Regions from separate parts of the Idiomarina sp. 28-8 genome, predicted to be linked through region 2. Evidence: predicted binding sites of a transcription regulator. Region 2 holds the regulator's gene; each other region holds the start of a gene.
The links. Region 2 encodes ArgR, which controls arginine synthesis, uptake and breakdown. Its sites were predicted from a motif close to ANTGAATANNTATTCANT; they were not measured.

Region 1 (3,288 bases), on a different contig from region 2:
TTCCGGTAAGCAAACACTTATTGGCTTTTACGCAAAGCAAAACGAAAGACAAAGGCTATGAATCTGAATACGCGGAAGCCTTAGCCCAAGCTAATGCTTATTGCGAATTCAGAATGCTGCGGGAAGTGGACCTTGCCAGTCTGGAAGAGGGTAAACATCTACTCAATAAGCATTCAATAACGTCAGAAACTGTTGCTCGCTTGCACAATGTGAGCTTAAAACGCCCGCCAATTGTCGTGCCGGAATAGAGAGGTCAGCACTCAAACTCGGTGTCGATTAATAAATGCTCGAACACTTTACCGATATGCGCTTCCTCGTCAGTGAAGCGCACGCCAACACTTATCATTCCATGCTCTTTGCGCTGATTCATAATTTGACCTGAAAGAGTCAGAGGCTCTTTCTGAGAACCCGAGCCAATACTGATTTTTATATTCATATGAGTGACATTACCTGTCTGGTTCTGCGCCTTAAACACAATTCGACACCCGGCAGAAGAGATATCGACGATAACACCACTGGCCAATTTCTTTTTAGTGTTAGTCTGGCTGCCGTCAGCAGTAACATCGACTGGAATGTGTGTTCGAACCCTCCGCTGTGCGCGTAGTGCGCGATTCTCAATTTCTTTCGGATAATCCAGATACAGCAACCTGAACGGGATATTTGAGACGGCCCGGATCTTTGTTTTAAACGCCAGGCATTCACCCGCTTCTCCCTCTAAAACCAAGCGAACAATAACCGGGTTGCCTTCATATAACACATCGGCATAGCTGCCGTCAGTGCGTGGATTCGGCTGTTTTAACAATAAATAGTTACCGGTATCAAAGCCCACAACCTGAAGCTTGGTGCGCACCTTGGTCGCCGAAGAAAACTCAACATCAATTACGTCGCCCGGACGTAAGTAGGTAAGCTTTAACTGTGGTTGAGATGAGGCGTTCAGGGGCGGAGTCTGATTTTCCATAACGTCTTCTGTTGCCGAACATTTATTCAATAAGTCAGGCTAAATTAACACCAGTTAAAGATCAATGTAATTCTGCGTACTTAAATGTTAATTCGGAGAAAACATTTTCGTGACCTAAAAAATAATGACTAAAGATTCATGGTTTCAGTATGCATTAGCATAACTATTCGTATCTTATGCAAGAAAAGCGTAAACCCTCGGGATTAGGGATTTATAACCGAATTATCACAGACAAACTGCACAAATTTTGGCATAATAGCCGGCTACTTTTAGAGATGAATTTGTTGACACCTTTGTTAACTCGCTAAGGCGATAAGGACGAGAGTAATGACAGACAATAAGACAGTAAACCGTGAAATGTTTAATGATGTAATGGTTCCAAACTACAACCCGGCATCGATGATTCCAGTTAAAGGAGAAGGTGCTCGTGTTTGGGATCAAGAAGGTCGTGAGTATGTCGACTTTGCCGGTGGTATCGCTGTGAACTGTCTTGGTCATTGCCACCCAGCGATGGTGTCAGCCCTACAGGAACAGAGCCAGAAGTTGTGGCATCTAAGTAATGTTTTTACCAACGAACCGGCAATTCGTCTGGCGAAGAAATTAACCGAAGCCACCTTTGCTGATCGCGTTTACTACGCTAACTCAGGTGCTGAAGCCAACGAAGCGGCATTAAAGTTGGCGCGTCGCTGGGCAATTGAAAAGCACGGTGAGCATAAGCAACAAATTATTGCTTTTACCAAAGGTTTCCACGGACGCACCTTCTTTACCGTAACCGTGGGTGGCCAGCCAGCCTACTCTGACGGTTTTGGTCCAAAACCTGGTGCTATTGAGCATGTGGATTACAACAACATCGACGCGCTTAAGGAACTGATTTCCGACAAAACTTGCGCGGTAATGATGGAGCCATTGCAAGGTGAAGGCGGCGTAGTAAGCCCTGACGTGGAATTCGTGAAGGCGGTACGTGAACTGTGTAATGAAAACGACGCGTTATTGATTTTTGATGAAGTACAAACAGGCTTTGGCCGTACCGGTAGCCTCTATGCTTATGAACAGCTGGGCGTAACGCCGGATATTCTGACTTCAGCCAAGGCTTTAGGCGGTGGTTTCCCTATTGGCGCTATGCTGACAACAACGGAAATTGCTGAGCATCTTAAACCTGGTACTCACGGTAGTACTTACGGCGGTAACCCACTGGCATGTGCTGTATCAGAAGCGGTACTTGATGTTGTGAATACGAAAGAAACGCTGGACGGCGTGAAGCAACGTGAGCAGTGGTTCAAAGAGCAACTGGCCGCAATTAACGAAAAATATAACGTGTTCAGCGAAATTCGAGGTCAGGGCTTATTACTTGGCGCGGCAATGAATAAAGAGTACGAAGGGCGTGCGCGCGACTTCTTGCTGGCCGGTCAGGAGCATGGCGTGATGGTACTGATTGCCGGTGCTAATGTGGTGCGTTTTACCCCGTCACTGGTTATTTCTGAAGAAGACATTAAAGAAGGCCTGCAGCGCTTTGAAAAAGCTGTTGCTCAGGTCGTCGGTCAATAACTGAGGCTGTTTTATGTTGCTAATCAGACCCATTAAGCCGTCAGATTACGAAGCGTTATATCAGTGCGCGATTGAATCCGGTCATGGTTTTACTTCCTTACCGGTAGACCAGTCGCTGCTGGAGCGCCGCATTAATGCGGCGCAAAAAGCATTCGCTAAAGACACCGTTGAAACACCGGGCGATGAAAGCTACCTGTTTGTTATGGAAGATACCGAAACCGGTACTATTGCAGGTGTCAGTGGTATTGAAGCTGCGGTGGGTTTGAATGAAGCCTTCTGGCATTACCGTTTGGGTAAAGTTGTGCATCATTCAGAAAAGCTTAATATTTATAATGCGCTGGAAACCTTAACCTTGTGTAATGACTACACAGGTGTTTCTGAGCTATGCACTCTATTTTTGCGTGAACCCTACCGGCACAATATGAACGGACGTACTTTATCTCGTTTCCGTATGCTGTTTTTAGCGCAGTTTAAACAGCGTTTCAGCGACTGGGTAATAGCCGAAATGCGCGGTGTTTCAGATGAAAATGGTGATTCGCCATTCTGGAACTGGCTGGAAGAGAACTTTTTCTCAATGGACTTTCCTAAAGCAGACTATTTAAGTGGCATTGGCGACAAAGTCTTTATTTCTGAACTGATGCCTCGCTTCCCTATTTATACCAACTTGCTGAGTAAAGAAGCGCAGGCGGTTGTTGGCAAAGTTCACGACAATACCCGTCCGGCGCTGAAATTACTGGAATCTGAAGGTTTCCGCTTCCGCGGGTTCGTCGATATATTTGACGCAG
Region 2 (3,288 bases):
AGGCATCTTCTTTTAGTTGCTTCCATTGCTCGTCATTAATAAAGCCCGGTTGTTCGGAAAACGGCGAGAAATAAACGCTTTGATCAGCGTCCTGTACAATGTAGGCCAGTATACTCTCTTCAAAGCCCGCCATGGCGGAAGCTGGCTGGGTATAACCTTCTTCTATCGCCTTACGCAACCAATGCGTTTGTTGTTCCATGTAACGAGGAATGGAACGCAGTTTCGCAATGTAATTCTGATAATCTTCAGCCGAAGAGAACGAGGTGTACGATGGCATAAAAGCAAGAGAACTATGGAAACTACCCTCTGCTGTCAATGGCATGTAGTGTGCTTTAAAACGATACTCATCTACTTTATTTTTTAACGTATAATGAATCATCGCATGATTAATTTGGTCATCCCGGCTAAGCGCGTTAAGGTTAACGGCGTTAAGCTGTTCGAGCCACTTTGAGCGTTGTTGATAGCGTTTTTCTAACGCCTCCGGTGACATATCGGTCAGCTCAGTATCGCTGGACTTATTCAGTTCTTCCCAGATAGTGTCAGCCAGCTGATGAAACTCGGCAGCAGGGCTCTGTTGCTGTGTGCTGCTACGCTGGGTTTGGTTATCAGCTGTGGTGGTGCAGGCAGTAACGCCCAGCAAACCAAAAATAAGTATCAGATTACGCATGATTTTTCCTTGCGGTGTCATAACGAATACAGGCATTCTATAATGCCTCTTACGCTAATTAATGTAAAAGCGAATAGAACGAACCCACAAAAATAACAGTTAAATGGGAGAATAGGGTGGATAAAGCTCAGTCAGGAGTCTACGCGGAACCTAATCTGCATGGTCTGACGTTGTTTTGTCACGTCATGAGCGACGACGTTGAAAGTTTACGTCGCAAGTTAGCTCGCTTTCCAGCAATTTTACGCGATCTTGACGCCCGTTTCTCTGAAGGCATGTTAACAGGCTTTGTTGGCATAGGGGCGGACTACTGGGATATTCTCTATCCGCATAAGCGCCCGTTGCACTTGCAGGCTTTTCCCGAGCTCAGAGATGGCGACCGTGAAGCGCCAAGACACCCCTATGATCTTGTTATACAGATTCGTTGTGATCGTTTTGACGCTAACTACTTGGCGGGACGTACGTTAATGGAATGGTTTGGCTACGACATTGAAGTGGCTGAGCAAATCCGTTCCTTTCGTTATCTGGACGGCCGCGACTTAACCGGCTTTATCGATGCTCCGGATAACCCGCGGGGTATGCGCAAGCGTAAAGTCGCTTTAGTTGAGGCGCAGGACGATGCGGACTTTGTCGACGGCAGCTACTTATTCGTACAGAAGTTTCGGCATGACTTGCGTCGTTGGGACTACTTAGGCCCTGAAAAGCAGGAACTGCTAATGGGACGCGAGAAAGTATCTGGTGAACGTTTATCAGAAGCCAAAATAGAAGGTGTCACTCACGCTGCGAAAAGTCGCTTAATTGATAGTAGCGAACAGCCTATTCCACTATTGCGGCAGAATATGCCCTGGGGCGACTTGCGCGAACAGGGGCTTCTGGCAATGTATTTTAGCCATTCGCCTAAAATGGTTGTTCAGTGGCTAAAGAACCGTTATTACGCCGACGAACAGGGAGCTTACGACCCTTTACTAGATTACTCACAAGCCGTGTCCAGCTCAGGTTTTTTTGTTCCTTCAATGCGCTTTATGGAAGCGAACAAAGAAGTTGCCGAAGACATAGCGGATTATGAAGAGGGCAGTACCGCCTGATTCGCAAACAGCTCGCGTACTTTTCGCAGAGTGAATTCAATATCAGCAACTTTAAGCGGTGCAATAAAAATCGTGTCGTCACCAGCAATAGTGCCAAGTACACCTTCTTTTTTACCGACCGAGTCCAGCAACCGCGCAATTAACTGAGCGGCGCCCGGACTTGTGCGAATAATGACCATCACATCATTATGCTGAATATCCAGTACAAGCTGGCTTAATGGTGCCCGGGTGGAAGGCACGGCTAAATCAGGCGGTAAACAGTAGACCATTTCCTGTTTCGCATTGCGGGTACGAACCGCTCCTTGCTTACTCAGCATGCGCGACACTTTAGACTGGCTAATGTTATCAAAGCCCTCGGCTTTTAAGGCGTTAACAATTTCCCCTTGAGAGCCATAACGCTCTTCGCGGAGCAAAGTTTTAAAAGCTTCGAGTAACGTGTCCTGCACCATGTGAGTGTCAAATTCCTATGCTGTTTACGTGCTATAATAATAGACAGTGTACTGCATAAAGATGCGCTATTCGAGTGCTGAATGTGTATCGCGCAAAGTTGTATTTTTATTGATATAGGAGTACAGTTTTGCCCCAAATTCTGCATTTTTAAGCAGTTTAAATTGACCAACAAAAACGGAGTCTGAGATGAAAGTAGCCGTATTAGGTGCGGCCGGTGGTATCGGCCAGGCATTGTCATTACTTCTGAAAACCCAATTACCAGCAGGTTCAGAATTATCGTTGTATGACGTTGCGCCAGTAGTTCCAGGTGTGGCGGTTGACTTAAGTCATATCCCTACCGACGTGAAAGTAACAGGCTTCGGTAAAGACGACTTAGCATCAGCATTAGTTGGCAGCGACATCGTATTGATTCCTGCCGGCGTACCACGTAAGCCAGGTATGGATCGCTCTGACCTGTTCAACATGAACGCCGGCATCGTTAAAAACTTAGTTCAAGGCGTTGCAGAAAACTGTCCTAACGCTTGTGTTGGTATCATTACTAACCCAGTAAACACCACGGTTCCAATCGCTGCCGAAGTCCTGAAAAAAGCAGGCTGCTACGATAAGCGTAAACTGTTCGGTGTTACTACGCTGGACGTTATCCGTTCAGAAGCCTTTGTTGGTGAGTTGCGTGGTCTGAACCCGGAAAACGTTAACGTACCAGTTATCGGTGGGCATAGCGGCACAACCATTTTGCCATTGCTGTCTCAGGTTGAAGGCGTTGAGTTTACAGAGCAAGAAATCAAAGACTTAACTCACCGTATCCAGAACGCAGGTACCGAAGTAGTTGAGGCCAAAGCTGGCGGCGGTTCAGCAACCCTTTCTATGGGTCAGGCAGCAGCACGCTTTGCCTTGTCACTGCTGAAAGGCCTGCAAGGTCAGGACACTATCGAGTGCACCTACGTAGAAGGCCCGGGCGACAACGCTAAGTTCTTCGCGCAGCCAGTACGCTTAGGCAAAAACGGCGCAGAAGAAATCCTGTCTTACGGCAAACTCAGTGCATTCGAACAAAAATGCATGGACGAAATGCTAGACGGCCTGAAAGGCGAC
Region 3 (3,288 bases), on a different contig from region 2:
TGGTAGAGCAGTTGACTTTTAATCAATTGGTCGCAGGTTCGAATCCTGCACAACCCACCACTTCCCTGAAAACTCATTACGAAAACCACGTAGCCATACAGATGACCTAAGGGTGATACTGACTTAGCTATTAGCGTCCCTTGAATTCCGCTATAATAGTCCTCACTTATTAAGAACACTTGGAAAACAAGCCGTAGTATCATGACCGAGATTCAAACTCTGGATAGCCTTGATTATACTTTTCCGCCAAAGCCTAAACCGTTAAGTGCGGAAGAAAAGGCTGAAACTATTAATCGTATTAAGCAGCTTCTGCTTGATGAAGACGCTGTATTGGTGGCTCACTACTACACAGACCCGGATATTCAGGCGTTAGCCGAAGCAACCGGTGGCTGCGTGGCCGATTCTTTAGAAATGGCTCGATTTGGTCGCGACCATCCGGCAAAGAAACTGATTGTTGCAGGTGTTCGCTTTATGGGCGAGACAGCTAAAATTCTTACGCCTCATAAGCAAGTACTGATGCCAACATTGAAAGCCGAGTGCTCTCTTGATCTTGGTTGTCCACCAGAAAAATTTGCTGAGTTTTGTGATCAACATCCTGACCGGACCGTTGTCGTCTATGCGAATACTTCGGCAGCGGTAAAAGCTCGTGCGGACTGGGTAGTAACGTCCAGTATGGCGCTTGAGCTTGTTGATCATCTGGATGCCAAAGGGGAAAAAATTCTTTGGGCACCAGATAAGCATTTAGGCGGCTATATTGCACGGGAAACCGGAGCTGATATGCTGCTGTGGCAGGGCGCTTGTGTCGTGCATGATGAGTTTAAAGCGAAAGCCCTTCAGGATATGAAAAAACTTCATCCTGAGGCGGCTATTCTTGTGCACCCTGAGTCACCGGAGAATATTGTCGCGATGGCTGATGCTGTCGGTTCTACCTCGCAGCTTATTAAGGCGAGTCAGGAATTGCCAAATGAAACCTTTATAGTGGCAACCGACAAAGGCATTTTTTATAAAATGCAACAGTTGCAACCGAATAAGACCTTTATTGAAGCCCCCACTGCTGGTAATGGTGCAACGTGTCGCAGTTGTGCGCATTGTCCCTGGATGGCAATGAACGGCTTACAAGCGATAGAAGAAGCACTGAAGAACGGTGGTGAGACACATGAGATTCATGTCGATGAAGCTCTGGGCAAAAAAGCCATGGTGCCGCTAGACCGAATGCTGGAATTTGCAGCGACTTTAAAGTGATTTAAAAGGCTCCTTCGGGAGCCTTTTTACTTTTTGTCTATACAACATATTTGTAACAATAATAGCCCCAGTGCCTACCGAAGCTGATGCCTGCATGGTAATCTAGCTTTATTGAATAATTATTCGAGTGGTATAAGCATGGGACTTTATGATCCAGCTGATGTCCGTGATAACTGCGGCTTCGGCCTTATCGCTGATATTAATGGCGAAGCTCAGCAAGGTTTAATTTCTACCGCAGTAAAAGCGCTGGACCGTATGCAACATCGTGGTGGTATTGGCGCCGACGGTAAAACCGGAGATGGCTGCGGACTGCTACTGCAAATGCCCGAGCAGTTTTTCCGCCAGTACGCAGAAACTCAAGGTTGGCAGCTCAGTAAGAAATTCGCTGTCGGTATGGTATTTTTTAGTCGGGATAAGGATAAGCGCGAGTCCGCCCGCCACCTTATTGAGCAAGAGCTTCAACGAGAGACTTTAGCGGTCACTGGCTGGCGTAAAGTTCCGGTCAACAACCAAGTACTGGGTGAAGGCGCTAAAACCTCTGAGCCGGTTATTGAGCAGGTTCTGGTGTCGGCGCCTCCGGGCTGGCGTAAAAAAGATTTAGAAAGACGCTTGTATATGGCGCGGAGACGCATCGAAAAGTTGATGCCTAATCAGGATGAGCTTTATATTTCCTCGTTGTCGAGTCTGGTTTTAGTTTATAAAGGCCTGATGATGGCAGCTGACCTGCCGGCTTATTACTCCGATTTAGCCGATGCAGAAATGAAAACCTCGATTTGTGTTTTCCATCAACGCTTCTCTACCAATACAGAACCGCGCTGGCCGCTGGCTCAGCCGTTCCGGTTCCTTGCCCACAACGGTGAAATTAATACTATACGTGGGAATCGTCAGTGGACGCAGGCAAGAGCTTATAAATTCCAGACGCCCTTACTGCCTGACTTACAGGACGCAAAGCCACTGGTGGGACTGTCAGGCTCCGATTCTGCGTCGTTAGACAATATGCTGGAGCTGTTACTGGCCGGTGGCATGGATTTATTCCGGGCCATGCGCTTGCTTATCCCGCCGGCATGGCAGGGCGATGCCACCATGTCGGACGAAATGCGGGCCTTTTACGAGTTTAACTCCCTGCATATGGAGCCCTGGGATGGACCTGCCGGCGTGGTTATGAGTAACGGTCGGCATGTGGCCTGTAGTCTGGATAGAAATGGTCTGCGTCCGGCGCGGTATGTTTTGACCCGTTCGGGTATTCTGACCATTGCCTCCGAAGTGGGTATCTGGGATTACGACGAGCAGGAAGTGATTGAAAAAGGCCGCTTAGGGCCGGGACAAATGATGGCGGTGGATACTTATACCGGCAAAATTTGGTATAACGACCAAATTGAAGAAGAACTCAAGCAGCGTCACCCTTATAAACAATGGCTGGAACAACATCGTCGCCACTTGATACCGTTTGAACGCAGCCACGCCGACAAGCTGGGTAAACGTTTGTATGACGACGAGACCATGCTGGTTTTTCACAAAGCGTATTTGTATTCCGAAGAAGAAATACAGCAAATTATCAGTGTTCTGGCGAAAGATGGTCAGGAAGCTGTGGGTTCTATGGGGGACGATACACCGACCGCCGTGCTTTCAAAGCAGCCGCGTTTGCTTTACGACTATTTCCGCCAGCAGTTTGCGCAGGTGACTAACCCGGCTATTGACCCGATTCGTGAACGTCATGTTATGTCGCTTTCCACTATCATAGGCCGTGAGCATAATGTATTTAACGAGGCATCGGGCGATGCCGACCGGGTAGTATTTGAATCACCTATCCTGATGTACACCGATTTAAAACAGCTACGGGAACTTGATGAACAGCATTACCGGGCAACCACTTTATCGCTGGGTTTTGAACCGAAGCAGCAAAACCTGGAACAAGCCATTGAGAGTCTGGTTGAGCAGGCAAAACACGCGGTTAAGGATGAACAAACGGTTATTCTGGTTCTTAGTGACCGGGATTTACAGCGGGAACAACTGACGGTACCGGCAGCCATGGCCGTTGGTGCAGTG

Region 1: the regulator ArgR is predicted to act here: its motif matches at 1,082-1,099, upstream of RJ32_RS12310 (aspartate aminotransferase family protein).
Region 3: the regulator ArgR is predicted to act here: its motif matches at 1,353-1,370, upstream of gltB (glutamate synthase large subunit).

The regions. Positions count from the first base shown of each region.
Region 1 is NZ_DF266793.1:43,901-47,188, reverse strand. It holds gene RJ32_RS12320 (HDOD domain-containing protein) at 1-248, shown strand, start outside; gene RJ32_RS12315 (flagellar brake protein) at 254-958, opposite strand; gene RJ32_RS12310 (aspartate aminotransferase family protein) at 1,286-2,503, shown strand; gene astA (arginine N-succinyltransferase) at 2,517-3,288, shown strand, end outside.
Region 2 is NZ_DF266789.1:337,201-340,488, reverse strand. It holds gene RJ32_RS01745 (DUF885 family protein) at 1-703, opposite strand, end outside; gene RJ32_RS01740 (Dyp-type peroxidase) at 784-1,749, shown strand; gene argR (transcriptional regulator ArgR) at 1,725-2,198, opposite strand; gene mdh (malate dehydrogenase) at 2,386-3,288, shown strand, end outside.
Region 3 is NZ_DF266790.1:118,267-121,554, forward strand. It holds tRNA gene RJ32_RS05375 (tRNA-Lys) at 1-60, shown strand, start outside; gene nadA (quinolinate synthase NadA) at 202-1,242, shown strand; gene gltB (glutamate synthase large subunit) at 1,381-3,288, shown strand, end outside.